Regions from separate parts of the Pseudomonas sp. GB2N2 genome, predicted to be linked through region 2. Evidence: riboswitches for the same ligand, from Rfam matches in the RefSeq annotation. Region 2 holds a riboswitch; the other holds the start of a gene.
What was found. Region 2 has a riboswitch for cobalamin ahead of cobW (cobalamin biosynthesis protein CobW). Riboswitches for the same ligand answer to the same signal wherever they lie in the genome.
Positions count from the first base shown of each region.

Region 1: another riboswitch for cobalamin. It lies ahead of cobO (cob(I)yrinic acid a,c-diamide adenosyltransferase); the one in region 2 lies ahead of cobW (cobalamin biosynthesis protein CobW).

Region 1 covers NZ_CM142701.1:2,778,584-2,788,673, reverse strand. Annotated here, with positions in the region: gene ACYZT4_RS12895 (DUF2066 domain-containing protein) at 1-102, shown strand, start outside; gene ACYZT4_RS12890 (AI-2E family transporter) at 141-1,214, shown strand; gene hda (DnaA regulatory inactivator Hda) at 1,435-2,139, shown strand; gene ACYZT4_RS12880 (C40 family peptidase) at 2,353-2,979, shown strand; gene ACYZT4_RS12875 (C40 family peptidase) at 3,201-3,737, shown strand; gene ACYZT4_RS12870 (PQQ-dependent sugar dehydrogenase) at 3,825-5,138, opposite strand; gene ACYZT4_RS12865 (hypothetical protein) at 5,207-5,791, opposite strand; cobalamin riboswitch at 5,947-6,180, shown strand; gene cobO (cob(I)yrinic acid a,c-diamide adenosyltransferase) at 6,262-6,873, shown strand; gene ACYZT4_RS12855 (cobyrinate a,c-diamide synthase) at 6,884-8,284, shown strand; gene bluB (5,6-dimethylbenzimidazole synthase) at 8,281-8,931, shown strand; gene cbiB (adenosylcobinamide-phosphate synthase CbiB) at 8,928-9,836, shown strand; gene cobD (threonine-phosphate decarboxylase CobD) at 9,829-10,090, shown strand, end outside.
Region 2 covers NZ_CM142701.1:1,391,082-1,401,171, forward strand. Annotated here, with positions in the region: gene ACYZT4_RS06400 (acyltransferase family protein) at 1-372, shown strand, start outside; gene nfuA (Fe-S biogenesis protein NfuA) at 430-1,014, shown strand; gene cobM (precorrin-4 C(11)-methyltransferase) at 1,169-1,915, opposite strand; gene ACYZT4_RS06415 (cobalamin biosynthesis protein) at 1,988-2,413, opposite strand; gene ACYZT4_RS06420 (CbtA family protein) at 2,410-3,114, opposite strand; gene ACYZT4_RS06425 (CbtB domain-containing protein) at 3,126-3,320, opposite strand; cobalamin riboswitch at 3,441-3,668, opposite strand; cobalamin riboswitch at 3,757-3,969, shown strand; gene cobW (cobalamin biosynthesis protein CobW) at 4,066-5,133, shown strand; gene cobN (cobaltochelatase subunit CobN) at 5,137-8,976, shown strand; gene ACYZT4_RS06440 (ATP-binding protein) at 9,126-10,090, shown strand, end outside.

The sequences.
Region 1 (10,090 bases), 1.4 Mb from region 2:
GCGCCAGCACCGGCGGCGCCTGTGCAGCCGGTGGCGGAGGGATCGGCACCGGCTGTTGCACCTGCGCCGGCCCTGGTGCCGCAGTTGCGTTTCCGTTGGTAGGGTTTTCTTTCTTTATATAGAAGCATATGGAGTTGTTCATGGCCGATACGCGGCGTTGGTTCTGGTTGGGTGGAGTGGTTCTGCTCTGCGCGTTTATCTGGCTGTTGCATCCGATTCTGACGCCGTTTCTAGTGGCGCTGCTGTTGGCGTATCTGTTCGATCCGCTGGTGGATCGGCTGGAAAAGGCCGGTCTGTCGCGAACCTGGGGCGTAGTCGCAGTTTTCGCGCTGTTCACTTTGATTTTCACCACGCTGCTGTTGGTGTTGGTGCCGTTGCTCGCCAAACAGCTGTTTCGCCTATATGAGCTGGCGCCACAGATGCTCGACTGGTTGCAGCACAGCGCGTTGCCATGGGCGCAGTCGAAGTTCGGCCTGTCGGATGGCTTCTGGAAATTCGACAAGCTGAAGGCGGCCATCAGCGAACACATGGGTCAGACCACCGACATCGTCGGCGTGGTGCTGAGTCAGGCGACCGCTTCCAGCCTGGCGTTGATCGGCTGGCTGGCCAACCTGGTGCTGATCCCGGTGGTGAGTTTTTACTTGCTGCGCGACTGGGACATCATGATGGCCAAGATCCGCAGCTTGCTGCCACGCGATCGTGAAGAACGCGTGGTGACGCTGGCGGGCGAATGCCATGAAGTGCTCGGTGCGTTTGTGCGCGGGCAGTTACTGGTGATGGTGGCGCTCGGCGTAATCTACGCAGCGGGGCTGATGCTGGTCGGGCTGGAGCTGGGGTTGTTGATCGGCGTGATAGCCGGTCTGGCGGCGATCGTGCCCTACATGGGATTCGTCATCGGGATTGGCGCCGCGTTGATTGCGGGTCTGTTCCAGTTTGGCGGCGACCTTTACCCAATGCTGGGCATCGTCGCGGTGTTCATGGTGGGTCAGGCGCTGGAAGGCATGGTGCTGACGCCGTTGCTGGTGGGAGACCGGATCGGGCTACACCCGGTGGCCGTGATCTTCGCGATTCTCGCCGGTGGCGAGCTGTTCGGTTTTACGGGCGTGCTGCTGGCGCTGCCGGTGGCGGCGGTGATCATGGTGCTGGTGCGCCATGTGCATGATTTGTATAAGGATTCAGATATCTACAGTGGTGCTGACGAACCCGAGTTGTAAGGTTCGCAGATAGCACCTTGCGGGCGGCCGGTTTTATTGCCGGGCCGGCCCGTATCCCTTGCGCTGCTCTGCGCAAAAAACTGTCACAAAACCGGTGTGATAACGCAAACCTTTGATTTTGCTTATGGTCCGCCGCATTGTGCGGTCAGCGTCACGGGTATAAACTTCGCAAACTTTACACAGAGGCCACTAACGGTTCCTTGGGAACTGTTCAGTCAGCATGAAACCGATTCAGCTGCCCCTAGGTGTGCGTCTGCGTGACGACGCTACCTTTATCAATTACTACCCAGGCGCCAACGCCGCTGCACTCGGCTATGTCGAGCGGCTGTGCGAAGCCGACGCCGGCTGGACCGAGAGCCTGATTTATCTCTGGGGCAAGGACGGGGTAGGGCGCACGCACCTGCTGCAAGCCGCCTGCCTGCGATTTGAACAGCAGGGCGAGCCGGCGGTGTATCTGCCGTTGGCCGAACTGCTGGATCGCGGCACCGAAATCCTCGACAACCTAGAACAGTACGAACTGGTCTGCCTGGACGATCTGCAGGCGGTTGCTGGCCGAGCGGATTGGGAAGAAGCGTTGTTTCACCTGTTCAACCGTCTGCGCGACAGCGGTCGGCGTCTGCTGATTGCCGCGTCGACTTCACCGCGCGAATTGCCGGTAAAGCTGGCGGACCTGAAATCGCGCCTGACCCTGGCACTGATTTTCCAGATGCGACCGCTGTCCGACGAAGACAAACTGCGTGCCTTGCAACTGCGCGCCTCCCGTCGCGGCCTGCACCTGACCGACGAAGTCGGGCATTTTATTCTGACTCGCGGTACTCGCAGCATGAGCGCGTTGTTCGAGTTGCTTGAGCGCCTCGATCAAGCTTCCCTCCAAGCTCAGCGCAAGTTGACTATCCCCTTCCTCAAAGAGACGTTAGGTTGGTGAAGCCCCCGTTTTTCGGGGGCTTCGGCATATTTCAGGCGTCAGAAAATCCGCTTTCCTGCGAGGTGCAGGCCGCGCGAACGTCTAAATGGGGCTTAAGCGCTTAGATGTCAGCGCGAAACCGGGAAGTCACATTAAGTTCGATTGAATTTGCAAATCAGACCGATAGTGGGCATAGTCTCGGCTTCTTTATAACTAACAGCCACGGTCGTGCCCATGCTAAAGCGCTTCGCACCCCTCGTGCCTCTCGCACTCGTCACCCTGTTGTTCGGTTGCGCTGCCCACTCTCCAGTGTCCGAGCAAGCGCCGCAACAGCAGGCTAAAAATTCAGTTACCGCTCAATCCTCTTCCATTCTTTTCCAGGAAGAGCTCGCTACTGACAAGGAACTGGCTGACTTCGCCGACGGCAAGTCGTACCAGCTTCCGGTTCTGGCCGACAGCATCCTTGAACGTGGCATGTCCCTGATCGGTACCCGTTACCGTTTCGGCGGTACCTCCGAGGCAGGCTTCGATTGCAGCGGCTTCATCGGTTACCTGTTCCGTGAAGAGGCCGGCATGAACCTGCCGCGCTCCACACGCGAAATGATCAACGTTGACGCACCGCTGGTCGCTCGCAGTGCGCTCAAGCCGGGCGATCTGCTGTTCTTCGCCACCAATGGTCGCCGCGGTCGTGTCAGTCACGCCGGGATCTACCTTGGCGACAACCAGTTCATCCACTCCAGCAGCCGCAAAAGCGGTGGTGTCCGGGTTGATAGCCTGGGTGACAGCTACTGGAACAAAACCTTCATCGAAGCCAAGCGCGCACTCGCAATGGCCCCGACCGTGGTCACAGCACGCAAGTAAATGTTCTGCAGTCGTCACCTCAGTGGCGACAATCGCCGGCGCTGCAACGGAGTAGGCGGACAATTTGTAAGGCGAACTTAAAGTCTTACTTGAAGTTTGGCGTATAGCCGCTAGAATCCTGTCTATTATTGATGGCAAACCGCCTGCGTGCTGCGCAGGCGGTTTTCTTTTCTGTCCTTTCGACGGGAAAAAAGCCGCAGCCAGATCAGGATGTTCTGCAGATGACGATGTCGGCCCGCCTCGCACTCATGTTTTTCGCAGCATTGCTCAGCGCTTGCGCCAGTCGCCCACCGCCGCCTGCGTCGGTGGTCCGCGCGCCGATTGTCTTCAGTTCTTCGCAACCCTTTTCGCCCGAGGCGGAAGACGTGCTGTTTCGCGCGTTGGGCCTTGTTGGCACGCCTTATCGCTGGGGCGGCAACACGCCGGATTCAGGATTCGATTGCAGCGGCCTGATCGGTTATGTCTACCGCGACGTCGCCGGCATCGCCTTGCCGCGCACCACCCGCGAAATGATTAGCATGCAGGCGGCCGACGTCGGTAAAGAAGGCTTGCAAACCGGCGACCTGATTTTCTTCGCCACCAATGGCGGCTCCCAGGTCAGCCACGCGGGGATTTATGTCGGCGAAGGCCGCTTCGTGCACGCGCCGGCGACTGGCGGCACGGTGAAGCTCGACAGCCTGTCCAAGGCGTATTGGCAGAAAGCCTACCTCAGCGCCAAGCGTGTCCTGCAACCTGAACATCTGGCGCGCAATCCTTAGTTCCTGGCGGTCATCGGGCGCTGGCGTTAAACCCCTGTGGGAGCGGGCAACCCCGCTCCCACATTTTTTATGTCTTGAAAGTCGGATCTACTTCACCGCTGACACCCGCCACACCTTGTTCCCCACATCATCCGCCACCAGCAAGTCCCCCTGTTGATCGATCACCACACCCACCGGCCGGCCCATGGCGTCTTCGTCTTTATTGAGGAACCCGGTCAGCACATCCACCGGGGTCCCGGTCGGTTTGCCCGCCTTGAACGGCACGAAAATCACTTTGTAACCACTGTGCGGCTTGCGGTTCCACGACCCGTGCTGGCCGATGAATGCGCCTTCCTTGAATTGCGCGGGCAGCGAATTGCCTTCAGCAAACGTCAGGCCCAGCGACGCCGTATGCGGGCCGACCGCGTAGTCCGGTGCAATGGCCTTGGCCACCAGGTCCGGGTTTTGCGGGTCGACGCGAATGTCTACGTGCTGACCGTAATAACTGAACGGCCAACCGTAGAATGCGCCGTCCTTGACCGAGGTGATGTAGTCCGGCACCAGGTCGCTGCCGATTTCATCCCGCTCGTTGACCGCCGTCCACAGCGCGCCACTCTGCGGCTCCCAGGCCATGCCGTTCGGGTTACGCAAGCCTGACGCGAAGATCCGGTGGTTACCGCTAGCGCGATCGACTTCCCAGATCGCCGCGCGACCTTCTTCCTTGTCCAGACCGTTTTCAGCGACGTTGCTGTTGGAGCCGACGGTGACGTACAGCTTGCTCCCGTCCTTGCTGGCGATGACGTTTTTGGTCCAGTGGTGATTCAGAGGGCCGCCCGGCAGATCGACGACTTTGATCGGTTGCGACTTGATCGCCGTATCGCCGTCTTCATAGTGGAATCGCATCAAACGATCGGTATCGGCGACATACAGGTCGTTGCCGACCAGGGTCATGCCGAAAGGCGAATTGAGGTTTTCCAGGAACACCGTTCGGGTTTCGGCGATGCCGTCGTGGTCCTTGTCCCGTAGCAGCGTGATCCGGTTCGGGCTTGGGACGCCAGCACCGGCGCGGCCCATGACTTTCTTCATGACCCAGCCTTTGATGCCTTTGCCGTCATCGGGTTTCGGTGGCGCGTTGGTTTCGGCGACCAGCACGTCGCCGTTGGGCAGTACGTACAGCCAGCGCGGGTGATCGAGACCTTCGGCAAACGCGGCGACCTGGGTGCCCGCGGCGGCGGTGGGTTTTGCGCCATCGGGCCAGCCGATGGCCGGAGCGATGTTCACCGTCGGGATCAGGGTCTTGTTCGGTTCTGGCAGTTTGGGCGACGGGCCGGTGCCGTCGGAGACTTGCAGGCTGGAGGTTTCACCGCAGGCGGCGAGCCCTCCGGCGAGGGCGATGACGAGAACGAGCTGGGGCTTGCGCATGCTGAACTTCCCTATAAATGCAGTGACCTGATCAGTAGAGAAGCGCAAACCCGCGATGGTTCAACCGGTTAGCCGCGAGCCTCCTTGAGGAGCACGGCAATACCCGGGTGATAGTTGCCGGCTTCGTTGCGCAATTTGCGGTAGGCGTAGGGGAAATACCAGGCGACGGCGCAGGAATGTTCCTTTTGCAGGTCGTCCACCATGTCCTGGAGTTCTTCCGGCGTCGCGCTTTGCTGGGCCTTTTGTGGGGCAACGAACAGGCAGCCGAGCTTCAGGTCGCTGGAGTAGCTGATGCGTTTTGCTTCGCTGGTGATGTCCAGCAACGCCTGAGTCAGGTTCAGGCTATTGACCCGTGGCCAGCGTTGCGTGGTTTGCAGATAAGCGCGTTCTTCGGGAGAAGCGATAAACAGATCGGCGCGACCGTTGCGTTCGCCTTCTTCATTCTGTTTGCGCGTGGGTGTTTGCTGCAGCGTGACCATTTCCGCCATCCAGGCCGCGGCGGAGAGCAAGCCGAGGTTGGCTTTTTCGTCGTACCAGTAAGGGGTGTCGTTATCGCCGCGCACGGCGTTGTAGCGGTCAATACAGTCAAACCACCGTTCCAGCACCGGGCGCAGGAATTCCAGCTTCGGATTGCTGATGATCATGCCTTGCATACGGCTTACCCTTGTTCTTGTGATGTGGGGTTGTGGCTATTTGATATCACTGCTGAGAGTGTGGCACAAAGATTATCATCAGTTAGTTGATCGACGGCAGTTATTCGCCCGGCGGCGCCCCGGCTTTAATTGACGCTCCACCCCCAACCCTCTAACCTTCGCGGCTTGTTTCAGGTGCTCTGTGGCCTCGGTCGACAGAGTGAAACAGGGAAGCCGGTGAGTGCGTTGGTTCAACTGATGAACCGCCACGATCCCGGCGCTGCCCCCGCAACGGTAAATGAGTGAAAACTGCGCCTTGAGCCACTGTGTTTTTATCGACATGGGAAGGCGCGCAGTCCGGCGAAAAGCCGCTCATGAGCCCGGAGACCGGCCTGATCCATCCAGCGGCATCACGGTGGGCGATGCCAGGCTTTTTGCCGTCTATTCTTGTGCCTGCCCGCCGTTATCCAGTCTCAACGGAGAGCTCCCCCATGACTGATACCCCCGATCGTGACGAACGCCACCTGGCGCGCATGCTGCGCAAAAAAGCCGTGATCGACGAGCGCATCGCCAACTCGCCGAACGAATGCGGGCTGCTGCTGGTGCTGACCGGCAATGGCAAAGGCAAAAGCAGCTCGGCGTTCGGCATGCTCGCGCGCTCCATGGGCCATGGCATGCAATGCGGCGTGGTGCAGTTCATCAAGGGCCGTCACAGCACCGGTGAAGAGTTGTTCTTCCGGCGTTTCCCGGAGCAGGTAAGGTTCCATGTGATGGGCGAGGGCTTTACCTGGGAAACCCAGGACCGTCAGCGCGACATCGCCGCCGCGGAAGCGGCCTGGGCGGTTACCCGCGAACTGCTGCGCGATCCGTCGATCGGCCTGGTGGTGCTCGACGAATTGAACATCGCCCTCAAGCACGGATACCTCGACCTCGATCAGGTACTCAGCGACTTGCAGGCCCGTCCACCGATGCAGCACGTGGTGGTCACCGGCCGCGGCGCCAAGCCGGAAATGATCGAACTGGCCGACACCGTCACCGAAATGGGCGTGATCAAGCATGCGTTCCAGGCCGGGATCAAAGCGCAGAAGGGCGTTGAGCTGTGAGTACTATTTTATGAAAAGCCTGCGTCATTGCCCGGCGGTCCTGATCGCCGCGCCGGCCTCAGGCCAGGGCAAGACCACCGTCACTGCCGCGCTGGCCCGTTTGCATCGCAATCAGGGACGCAAGGTTCGCGTGTTCAAATGCGGCCCGGACTTTCTCGACCCGATGATCCTCGAGCGCGCCAGCGGTGCGCCGGTGTATCAACTGGACATGTGGATGGTCGGCGAGCAGGAAAGTCGTCGGTTGTTGTGGGAAGCTGCCGGTGAAGCGGATCTGATCCTGATCGAAGGCGTCATGGGCCTGTTCGACGGCACGCCGTCGAGCGCCGACCTGGCGCGGCACTTCGGCGTGCCGGTGCTCGGAGTGATCGACGGTACGGCAATGGCGCAGACCTTCGGCGCGCTGGCGTTGGGCCTGGCGAAGTATCAGCCGGATTTGCCGTTCGCCGGGGTGCTGGCCAACCGTGTGGGCACCTTGCGCCATGCTCAGTTGCTCGAAGGCAGCCTGACCGAAGGTATGCGCTGGTACGGCGCATTGTCCCGGGAAACCGGGATTGAATTGCCGAGCCGGCACCTTGGTCTGGTGCAGGCCAGCGAGTTGAATGACCTCGATCTGCGTCTCGATGCGGCGGCTGAATCACTGGCCAGCAGCTGCGACGTTGCGCTGCCGCCACCGGTGCAATTCGCTGCGCCCGAAATGATCGCCGCCGAACCGTTGCTGGACGGTGTTCGCATTGCGGTGGCCCGTGACGAAGCCTTTGCGTTTACTTACGGCGCGAGTCTGGATTTGCTGCGGGCGATGGGCGCTGAACTGTCGTTCTTTTCGCCGATTCGTGACACCCAGTTGCCGGAAGCTGACAGCCTCTATCTGCCGGGCGGTTACCCGGAATTGCACCATGTGGCGCTGTCGCAAAATACGTCGATGCTCGACGCCATCCGCGCGCATCACGCGGCGGGCAAACCGTTGCTGGCCGAATGTGGCGGCATGTTGTACCTGCTCGATTCGCTGACCGATATCGAGGGCTCGCGCGCGGAACTGGTCGGTTTGCTCGCGGGTGATGCGGTGATGCAGAAAAAGCTGGCGGCGCTGGCCTTGCAAGCGGTGGAGTTGCCGGAAGGTTCGCTGCGCGGGCATACCTATCACCATTCGTTGACCAGCACCGAACTAGAGCCGATTGCCCGTGGCCTGAGCCCGAATGGCGGGCGCGGGGCGGAGGCGGTTTATCGCGAGGGGCGGATGACGGCTTCCTACGTACACTTTTATTTTCCGTCGAATCCGACCGCGATTGCCGCGTTGTTTGCGCCTGGACATGAGGTCGCCATCGCGAGCAGGCTCACTCCTACATTGGATAGCGCTTTACCTGAAGAAATGCGGTCAACTGTAGGAGCGAGCCTGCTCGCGAAGAGGCCATGACCGACAACGCATTCACTGAAGGCGAACGCGCAGCGGTTTACCGCGCCATCGCCGAGCGCCGCGACATGCGCCACTTCACCGGTGGCACCGTCGAGCCCGAGCTACTTCTGCGTCTGCTAGAAGCCGCCCACCAAGCCCCGAGCGTCGGCCTGATGCAGCCCTGGCGGTTCATCCGCATCAGCGACCGGGACTTGCGCGGCCAGATCCAGTTACTGGTGGAAGACGAACGCATCCGCACCGCCGAAGCCCTCGGCGAACGCACTGATGAATTCATGAAGCTAAAAGTCGAAGGCATCAACGACTGCGCGGAAGTGCTGGTCGCCGCCTTGATGGACGATCGCGAGCGGCACATTTTCGGCCGCCGCACCTTGCCGGAAATGGACATGGCCTCGCTGTCCTGCGCAATCCAGAACTTGTGGCTGGCGTCCCGTGCCGAAGGACTCGGCATGGGCTGGGTGTCATTGTTCGAACCGCAAGCCCTGGCCGACTTGCTCGGTTTGCCAGTCGGGGCCAAGCCCTTGGCGATTCTTTGCCTGGGGTCGGTCAAGGAATTCTATCCGGCGCCGATGCTGGTACTCGAAGGCTGGGCGCAGGCGCGTTCACTCAGCGAGTTGCTGTATGAAAATTATTGGGGAGTGAGTCAATGAGTGTGGCGTTATTGAGTGTCGCCGCAGTTGCGCTGGATGCGCTGCTGGGTGAACCCAAACGCTGGCATCCGCTGGTGGCGTTCGGCCGTTTTGCCGACCGCATCGAACAACGGTTCAATGGCGGCGGTCGCGGCTGGCGCAGTCACGGCGTCACGGCCTGGGTAATCGCGGTGCTGCCGCTGACGTTGCTCGCCACGGCGTTTTCCTGGGCGCCTTATGTCGGCTGGATCGTCGAGATTCTCGCACTGTATTGCGCCCTCGGTTTGCGCAGTCTGGGTGAGCACGTCGGGCCGGTCGCGAAGGCGCTGCGCAGCGATGATCTGGAGGAAGCGCGCAAGCGTGTCGGCTATCTGGTCAGTCGCCAGACCAGTGAGCTGGACGAGACCGAAGTCGCCCGCGCCGCCACCGAATCGGTATTGGAGAATGGCAGCGACGCGGTATTTGCCGCGCTGTTCTGGTTTGTCGTGGCCGGCGCGCCCGGGGTGGTGCTCTACCGATTGAGCAATACGCTGGATGCGATGTGGGGCTATCGCAACGAACGCTTCGAACGGTTTGGCTGGGCGGCGGCTAAGATCGATGACGTCCTCAACTACATTCCCGCGCGACTGGTGGCGTTGACCTACGCGCTGCTGGGAAAAACCCGACTCGCGCTCAAGTGCTGGCGCAGCCAGGGCCCGACCTGGGACAGCCCGAACGCCGGTCCGGTGATGGCGGCGGGTGCCGGTGCGCTGGGTGTCGAATTGGGCGGGGCGGCGATTTATCACGGTGAACTGCATCAACGTCCGCCGCTGGGCGAAGGCGTGCCGGCGGACGCCGACTCCATCGACCGCGGCTGGCAATTGGTCCAGCGCGGGGTATGGTTATGGCTGCTGATTCTCTGCGTGGGGGCTGAATTTTATGCTTGAACACGGTGGGCGCTTGCGTAAGGTAGCGCTCGAATACGGCATCGCCGAAACCGAATGGCTCGACCTGTCCAGCGGCCTCGCGCCCTGGCCGTTTCCGGTCCCGGACATTCCATTGCGCGCATGGGCGCGATTGCCGGAAACCGATGACGGGCTGGAACAGGCCGCCTGCGATTATTACGGCGCGGCGCATGTGCTGCCGGTGGCCGGTTCGCAAATGGCCATCCAGTTGCTGCCACGTTTGCGCCGGGTCGGCA
Region 2 (10,090 bases):
CTGCTGGCGATTTATCACCTGCCGCCGCAGCCGCGCGTCCTCGCCTGGGGCTTGCCGAGTGCGGTGCTGGTGATGGCCTGCATGGCGCTGGAGCGTTTTTTCGAGAACAAACGGGTGTTCAAGCTGCTCGGCGATTGTTCCTACTCGGTATACCTGATGCATGTGCTGGTGCTGTCTGCCGGTGGATTTATCGCACAACGTTATGGCGTAAATCCCTACGTGATGTTCGCCGTTTGCGTCGCCACCATCGCCGTGGCTTCGTGGGCAAGTTATGAATGGGTGGAAAAATGCAGCTATCGGTGGCTTAAAGACTGGATTGACGGCGAACCGTCGGCTGCTGGGGAGTTGGCGCTTTCCCGACAAAAATACTAGGACTTTGTACGGCGCGATGATTGGCGTAAACTGCGCCCAAGCCTGCGAGGAGTTTCCATGACCGCTATTACCATCACCGACGCCGCCCACGATTACCTGGCTGATCTGCTCTCGAAGCAGAACACCCCGAACATCGGGATCCGCGTCTTTATTACCCAGCCTGGCACCCAGTACGCCGAAACCTGCATTGCGTATTGCAAGCCGGGCGAAGAAAAACCCGAAGACACGGCACTGGGGCTGAAAAGCTTCACCGCTTACATCGACGCGTTCAGCGAAGCTTTTCTGGACGATGCGGTAGTCGATTACGCCACCGACCGCATGGGCGGACAACTGACCATCAAGGCGCCAAACGCCAAAGTGCCGATGGTCAACGCCGACAGCCCGGTTAACGAGCGCATCAACTATTACCTGCAAACCGAAATCAACCCGGGGCTCGCCAGCCACGGCGGTCAGGTCAGCCTGATCGATGTGGTCGACGACGGCATCGCCGTGCTGAAGTTTGGTGGCGGTTGCCAGGGCTGCGGCCAGGCCGACGTCACCTTGCGTGAAGGCATCGAGCGCACCTTGCTCGAGCGTGTTCCCGAGCTCAAGGGTGTGCGCGATGTGACTGACCACACGCAGAAAGAAAATGCCTACTACTGATTAAGGTGTTCGCTGCGACATGAAAAACGGCGCCCCGTGAGCGCCGTTTTTTTATGCGGAAAATTCAATGACGCCATCGCGAGCAGGCTCGCTCCTACATTGAATCGGTGTCGCACACAACTCCCTGTGGGGTGAGCCTGCTCGCGATGAGGCCCTAAGGTCTGTACAAATGCGCATGTCCGGCGCGATACAGCGATGACTCGCTGAATTGATCACTGCCCAACACCCGACCCACCAGAATCAATGCGGTGCGGCGAAACCCCTTCGCCTCGACCTTCCCGGCAATGTCCGCAATCGTCCCGACCACCCAATCCTGATCCGGCCAGGTCGCCCGGTGAATCACTGCAATCGGGCAGTCCACGCCGTAGTGCGGCAGCAACTCCACAAGAATTTTCTCCAGGTGATTCACCCCCAGATGAATCGCCATGGTCGCCCCATGCTGCGCCAGGCTCGCCAACTCTTCGCCGGCCGGCATCGCCGTCTTGTCGGCGTAGCGGGTCAGAATCACGCTCTGTGACACGTCCGGCAGCGTCAACTCCGCACCCAGCAGTGCCGCGCAGGCCGCCGTGGCCGTCACACCCGGGATAATTTCAAACGCAATATCGAGTTCGCGCAGGTAGCGGATCTGCTCGCCGATAGCGCCATATAGACTCGGATCGCCGGAATGCACCCGCGCCACATCCTGGCCATTAACGTGAGCGGTCTTGATCAGGTCGATGATCTGTTCCAGGTGCAGTTCGGCGCTGTTGACCACAACTTCTGCGCAATGGCCTTCAAGCACTGCGGCGGGTACCAAGGAGCCGGCGTAGATGATCACTGGGCAGCTGCGGATCAACCGCTGGCCCTTGACGGTGATCAGCTCCGGGTCACCGGGACCCGCGCCAATGAAGTAGACGGTCATCGTCGTTTCCTGTCAGAAAAGGGGGGCTTGGCAAGGCTTCAGATGAAGATTGCTCATGATCGGGGGTGCAGATTATCGGGGGTTTTGTGTGGCCTGCGCCACTGCCAGGGTCGCCTGGGCGTATTTTTGCCGCGAAATCAGCAGGGTTGCCGGGGCCTGAGCCAACTGTTCTGCGAGGGCGAGGGCGGTACTTTCTGCCACGCCGTAGCATCCGGTGCGTTCGAAGGCGATGTCCGAAAGATGGCTGAGTCGCGATTTGTAACCTTGCAACTGCTCGCTGCTGAAATATAGCAACGGCAGTTCAAGTTGTGCGGCGAGTTCGATCAGGCCCGGCTCGTCGCGCTTCAGGTCGATGCTGGCCAGGGCCGTGACCTGCTGAAGTCCGATGTTATGCATCTGTAATGCCTGATCGAATAGCGCCCGCAGCGTGCTGACGGGGCAGCCGCGCTGGCAGCCCAGGCCGACGACTAGCGTCAGCGCCGCACTGTTTTCCGTCATGCGTGGTATTGGCCGTCGCTTTTGCGGCGGAACAACCAAGCGCTGATCAGGCCCAAAGCAAGCCAGAATCCCATGTTGGTCAGCTGCGAAGCGATTTTGAACTGAACGTCCAGAGCTTCCGGAGCGAGCATCGAGTGCACTTCCGGTTGTGGCGCGCCGATCACATGGGGAACCGCGAGGATTGCCACGCCGAGAATCTTCATCAACCAGTGACGGCTGAATACGATGAGGGCAATGCCCACCGCGGTAGACGCGGCGGTGCCGATCCACCAGATTTGCCGTTGCGCCAGATCAGCTGCGGCAGTGCCCGGCAGTTCCGGCGGCAGGCCGAGGGTCGGCGCCAGGACGAACGTCGCGTAACCGGCCAGGCCCCACAGCAGGCCTTGGGACGTTTTGGTCGGCGCACGCAAGGTGTAGAGACCGGCCAGCATCAGGGCGAAACCGACTGCCACGACCAGGTTGCCGCCGGTTGTCGACAGCACGCGCTGCCAGCCGTCTTGCGGCTCCCAGGCGTCGGCATCGTGGGTGTGAGCGGCGGCACCGGTGGCGTGTTCGTGCATTTCAACCACAGCCGGCTCGGATTTTTCATAGGTTTCCGCCTGCAGAATCAGCGGAGCAACCCAGAAGCTCTGCAGCAGGGTCAGCAGCAGGGCGGCCAGTAGCCCGGTGAAACCTGCGGTTTGCGCAATACGCTTGATCATATCGGCAGGTCTCAATGGCACGGAAACGCGGAGCTGTGACGGGTGTCGTGGGCAGCGTTGTGCACCGCTTCGATGTGCGAGAAACCGGCGAAGTAGACCAGGCACGCGCCGAGGATCGACGCGCAGACGGCGGCGGTCAGGCGTTGTGCCAAAGTGGTCGTGGTGGTGCCGGCTGATGCGTGGCCGGTGCTGCTGATGATCGACATGGCGCTTCCCTCTGGTCTGTCAGCGGGTGGATAGAGCGCATGAAAGACCCCTGCGAACCGGGCTCGCAGAAATTCAAACAGCGCCCGCCCACCGCGGGTTTGTTGTTCAGTGAACGTCAAAGTCACTTTGTGTTGCGGGCCGGTCTCCGGGCTCGCGAGGGGCTTGGGCGCCAGCCGAAACCTGCAAGAATCACCTTCCCATGCCGAACTGCTGGCACAGTGGATCTGATCCTTCGCTCGCTTACCGTTGCGGGGGCAGCACCGGACTGACATGGCTTTGAGTAAAGCACATGATTCACCGGTTTCCCGTTTCACCCTGTGAAGGGCACCCGTAACAAGGCGTGTAGGAGAGCATGGGCGGGGGTTGGGCGTCAATTGGCAAGGGTTCTCGTTTAGCTGATCAACCGGTGAACATTGACCCGCCCCAAGACGATGCGTAGCCTTGCGCATTCGAGGTTCTTCGGCGTTTGCCGAAGCTAAGAAGGGAACGCGGTCGATGCCGCGGCTGCCCCCGCAACTGTGAACGGTGATGTTCGCTGCCACGCCACTGCACGCTCCAGCCATGGAGCCCGCGGGAAGGCGCAGTGAACGCCGGTCTTTCGACCGGCACACCGTCAGCCAGGAGACCTGCCTCGACACGAATTCTCACTACAACCGGGCGGGGTGATCCGGTGGCGAAATCTTCCGCGCGTCTGTCGCTGCGGTCGTCGTCCCGTTTGCCCGCCACCTTGCCAAAGGGCATCCGATGAAAACACTGGCCAAACTCCCCGTCACCATCGTTACCGGCTTTCTCGGCTCGGGCAAAACCACGTTGCTGCGTCATATGCTCGACAATGCCCAGGGCCGGCGCATCGCGGTGATCGTCAATGAATTCGGCGAGCTGGGCATCGACGGCGACATCCTCAAGCAGTGTTCCATCGGCTGCACTGAGGAAGAAGCCAACGGCCGGGTCTACGAACTGGCCAACGGCTGCCTGTGTTGCACCGTCCAGGAAGAATTTTTCCCGGTGATGCGCGAACTGGTTGCCCGTCGCGGTGACCTCGATCACATCCTCATCGAAACGTCGGGCCTGGCCTTGCCAAAACCTCTGGTCCAAGCCTTCCAATGGCCGGAAATCCGCAGCGCCTGCACGGTTGACGCGGTGATCACCGTGGTCGACAGCCCGGCCGTGGCCGCCGGTACCTTCGCCGCTTTCCCGGATCAGGTCGACGCCCAGCGCAAACTTGACCCGAACCTGGACCACGAATCGCCGCTGCACGAACTGTTCGCCGATCAACTGGCCAGTGCCGACCTGGTGATCCTCAACAAGGCCGACCTGATCAGCCCTGAAGACCTGGCCCGTGTGCGCCTGGAAGTCGCCGAAGAACTGCCGCCGGCGGTGAAAGTCATCGAAGCCTGCAGCGGTCGCGTGCCACTGGACGTATTGATCGGCCTCGGCGCTGGTTCCGAAGAGCACATCGACAGCCGTCACAGCCATCACGATCATCACCACGACGGCGCTGACCCTGACGACCACGATCACGACGCGTTCGATTCGATTTCCATCGAATTGCCGCAGGCCGACGAAAGCCTGCTGATGGACGCGCTGACCCAACTGGTGGTCAAGCACGGCATCCTCCGCGTCAAGGGCTTCGCCGCGATCCCGAACAAACCGATGCGCCTGCTGATTCAGGGCGTGGGCACGCGTTTCGACAAGCATTTCGACCGTCAGTGGGGTGCCGATGAAGCGCGTACCACGCGTCTGGTGTTGATCGGTCAGGCGCTGGACGCCGCACAACTCGAAGCGCAATTGCGCGCCGCGCTCAGCGTTTAACCCATGCACTTGCTCAGGACCCAGCCCGGCGGTTTCGTCTCGGATGACAATATTGCCGACCTTGGGCAAACCCCCGCCGAACTGGTGATCCTGTGCAGCGGCGATTCCAGCCTGGCGTTGCTCGCCGAGGCCGCGCAGCAGTTGCCGGACGATTACCCGAGCGTTCGCCTGGCCAATCCGATGCAGGTGCAAAATCACGCGTCGGTCGATTTGTATGTCGACGAAGTGCTGCGTCACGCCAAGGTGATCCTGATTTCGCTGCATGGCGGCATTGCTTATTGGCGTTACGGGGTCGAACGTCTGGTCGAGTTGTCGCAGCGCGGCGTGCAACTGATTCTGGTGCCCGGTGACGACCGTCCGGACCCGGAGCTCAGCGACCTCAGCAGCGTGGTTGCCGAAGATCGCGACCGGCTCTGGCATTACCTGCGCCAGGGCGGCATGGCCAACGCCCTCGATTTTTTTCGCTGCCTGGCCAATCGCTGGCTGGATCGCGACTACGCCTGGGCCGAACCGCAAACCCTGCCGCGCACCGCGCTCTACCACCCACAAAAAAGTCCTGCGGAACTGAAGGATTGGCAAGCCGACTGGCAAGGCGGTCAGCCGGTCGCAGCGGTGCTGTTTTACCGCTCGCATTTGCAGGCGGCGAACACCGCGTTCATTGATGTGTTCTGCCGGCGCTTGCAAGCGGCGGGCTTGAACCCGTTGCCGATTGCCGTGGCCAGTCTGAAAGAACCCGGCTGCCTGACGGTGGTCGAGGACTGGCTGGATGAAGTCGAAGCCGGGGTGATTCTCAACACCACCGGCTTCGCCCAGTCCAGCCCGGAAGCCCCGCATTTGCGGCCGTTCCGCCGCAATATTCCGGTGATCCAGGCCATCTGCGCCCAAGACAACGAACCCGGCTGGCGCGCCAGCGAGCAAGGCCTCGGGCCGCGCGATCTGGCGATGCACATCGCGCTTCCGGAACTCGACGGTCGAATTATCAGTCGGCCGATCAGCTTCAAGGACCTGGCGTGGCGCAGCGAGCGCAGTCAATCGGATGTGGTGTGTTACCGGCCACAACCGGAACGCATGGATTTTGTCGCAGAACTGGCGCGGCGCTGGATCGATCTGGCGCGGGTGCCGAACAGCGAAAAGCGCATCGCGCTGATCCTCGCCAACTACCCGACCCGCGACGGGCGCATTGGCAATGGCGTCGGCCTCGATACCCCGGCTGCGGCGCTGAACATCCTGCGTGCGTTGCATCAGGAAGGTTATCCGTTGCCGGCAGAGCTGCCTGAAAGCGGCACCGCGTTGATCCAGCAATTGCTCGGCGGCGTCAGCAACGACCTCGACACCCTCGACCAGCGTCCGTGCCATCAAAGCTTGGCGCTGGATGACTACCAGCGGATGTTCAACGCGTTGCCCGAAGCCAATCGCCACGCCGTGCTGGAACGCTGGGGCGCGCCGGACAGCGACCCGATGTGCCGTGGCGGGCGGATGATGATCGCCGGGTTGCGTTTTGGTCTGACCTTCGTCGGCATTCAACCGGCGCGGGGTTATCAGGTCGATCCGAGCGCGGTGTATCACGACCCGGACCTGGTGCCACCCCACGGTTATCTGGCGTTCTATTTCTGGTTGCGCAACACCTACGGCGCCCACGGCGTGATCCATGTCGGCAAGCACGGCAACCTCGAATGGCTGCCGGGCAAGGGCGTCGGGCTGTCGGAAAACTGCTGGCCGGACGCGTTGCTCGGGCCGCTGCCGAATATCTATCCGTTCATCGTCAACGATCCGGGCGAGGGCGCCCAGGCCAAGCGTCGCACGCAAGCGGTGATCATTGATCACCTGATGCCACCGCTGACTCGCGCCGAGACCTACGGGCCGCTGCGTAACCTTGAATTGCTCGCCGACGAATATTATGAAGCGCAATTGCTCGATCCACGTCGCGCCCGGGAATTGCAGCGCGACATCCTGCAACTGGTGCGCGACACGCACATCGACCGCGAGCTGCAACTGGACGCGAAGCTCGACAGCGATGCAGACGCCGCGATCTGGCTGCCGCGCCTCGACACTTACCTGTGCGATTTGAAGGAGTCGCAAATCCGCGATGGCCTGCACATCTTCGGCGAATCGCCGACCGGGCGTTTGCGCATTGATACATTGCTGGCGTTGCTGCGCATTCCCCGGGGCGATGGTCGCGGGGCGCAGTCGAGTTTGTTGCGGGCGTTGGCCAAGGCGTTCGAGTTGGGGTTTGATCCGCTGGATTGTGCGTTGGCCGAGCCGTGGATCGGGCCGCGTCCGGATGCCTTGCAATCTGTCAGTGAAGAAGCCTGGCGAACAGCCGGCGATACCCGCGAACGCCTGGAACTGTTTGCCGCGCAACTGATCTCCCAGACACTCGATACCTGTAGGAGTGAGCCTGCTCGCGATGGTGTGTCAGCCACATCGGTGTCGACTGACACACCATCGCGAGCAGGCTCACTCCTACAAGGGGCGGGGTGGGTTGAAGTGAACGCCATCCTCGACAACCTGCTTGAGGTGGTCGCGCCACGGTTGGACGCCTGCGGACCCGCAGAAATGCGCGGCCTGCTCGACGCCCTCAGCGGTCGCTTTGTCCCCGCCGGCCCGAGCGGCGCGCCGAGTCGCGGGCGGCTGGACGTGCTGCCTACCGGCCGCAACTTCTACTCGGTCGACGTGCGGAACCTGCCAACCACCACCGCGTGGCGCATTGGCTTTCAGTCGGCGAACCTGATTCTCGAACGGCACTTGCAGGACCACGGCGATCATTTGCGTCAGCTCGGCCTGTCGGTTTGGGGCACCGCGACCATGCGCACCGGTGGCGATGACATCGCGCAAGCCATGGCGCTGATGGGCGTGCGTCCGGTCTGGGCCACGGGCAGCCAGCGGGTCGACGATTTCGAGATTCTGCCCTTGAGCCTGCTCGACCGTCCGCGCGTCGACGTGACGTTGCGCGTCTCGGGGTTCTTCCGTGATGCCTTTGCCAATCTGATCCGCCTGTTCGACGCCGCCGTGCAAGCGGTCGCCGCGCTGGACGAGCCGGACGACCTCAACCCCTTGGCGGCCAAGGTCCGCGCCGAACGTGAAACCCTGGTGCAATCGGGCCTTGATCAGGATGCGGCGCAACGTCAGGCCGGTTGGCGCATCTTCGGGGCCAAGCCCGGCGCTTACGGCGCAGGCGTGCAGGGCGCCATCGACGGGCGCTTGTGGCAGAGCCGCGAGGATTTAGCCGAGGTGTATCTGAACTGGGGCGGCTACGCTTACGGCGGTTCCGACGAAGGCACGGCAGCGCGCGAACAGTTTGCCCAACGCCTGAGCCAAGTGCAGGCGGTGCTGCAAAATCAGGACAACCGCGAGCATGACGTGCTCGATTCCAACGACTATTACCAGTTTCAGGGCGGCATGCTCGCCGCCGTCGAAAGCCTCAGCGGCGAAGCGGCGGCCAGCTACCATGGCGATCACAGTCAGCCGGACTTGCCGAAGATCCGCACCTTGAAGGAAGAGCTGAACCGGGTGATTCGTTCCCGGGCAGCGAATCCGAAATGGATCGATGGCGTGAAACGCCACGGCTACAAAGGCGCGTTCGAACTGGCGGCCACGGTCGATAACCTGTTCGCCTTCGACGCGACGACGCAGTTGATCGACGATCACCAATACGCGTTGCTGGCGGACGCGTACCTGCTGGACCCGGCGACCCGCGAATTTGTTCGCGAACATAATCCGCAGGCGCTGCGGGACATGACCGAACGGATGCTGGAAGCGCAGCAGCGCGGGATGTGGCAGGAGCCGGGCGCTTATAAAAAAGCGCTGGAAAACCTGCTGCTGGACATAGAAGAAGACAGCTGACACCCCGCAACCCTTGTAGGAGTGAGCCTGCTCGCGATGGCGGTGTGTCAGTCGACATTTATTCACCTGACCCAGCGCCATCGCGAGCAGGCTCACTCCTACAGGGTTGAGGTGTTTTTGGAATGACCGACCATGACCGAGAGTTAATAATGACCGACACCCCGCATTTTCCCCTATCCGCCGTGGTCGGCGCCGACGATTTGAAACTCGCCCTGTGCCTGACTGCCATTGACCCGAAAATCGGCGGCGTGCTGATCGAAGGCCCGCGCGGCATGGCCAAGTCGACCTTGGCCCGAGGCCTCGCGGACCTGCTCGCCAGCGGTCAATTCGTCACCTTGCCGCTCGGTGCCACCGAGGAACGCCTGGTCGGCACCCTCGACCTCGACGCTGCCCTGAGCGAGGGGCGTGCGCAGTTTTCCCCCGGCGTGCTGGCGAAGGCAGACGGCGGCGTGCTCTACGTCGACGAGGTCAATCTGCTGCCCGATCACCTCGTCGACCTGCTGCTCGACGTTGCCGCCAGTGGCACCAACCTGATCGAGCGCGACGGCATTTCCCATCGGCATTCTGCGAAGTTCGTGCTGATCGGCACGATGAACCCGGAAGAGGGCGAACTGCGCCCGCAATTGCTCGATCGTTTTGGCCTGAACGTCGCCCTTGGTGGTCACACAGCGCCCGCCGAGCGCGGCCAGATCATCCGTCGCCGGCTGGATTTCGACAGCGACCCGCAACGCTTCTGCGCCGAGTGGGAAAATCAGCAGCAGTCCCTGCGCGAACGTTGCGAGCGCGCGCGCAGCACGCTGGCGAGCATCCCCCTCGACGATCAGGCGCTGACGCAGATTACCGAGCGTTGTTTCGCGGCCGGCGTCGACGGCTTGCGCGCCGACCTGGTCTGGCTGCGCGCCGCCCGTGCCCACGCGGCATGGCGCGGGGCGAGCGCGATTGCCGAAGAAGATATCGAAGCCGTCGCCGAATTCGCCCTGCGTCATCGTCGTCGGGAATCCTCTTCGCCCGCGCCGCAACAGGTTCAGCAACAGGGGCAGCAACCTTCACCCCAGCCATCCACCCCGAGCGAAGGCCAGGGCCAGTGGGGTGAAATGCCCGCGCAGTCGCTGCC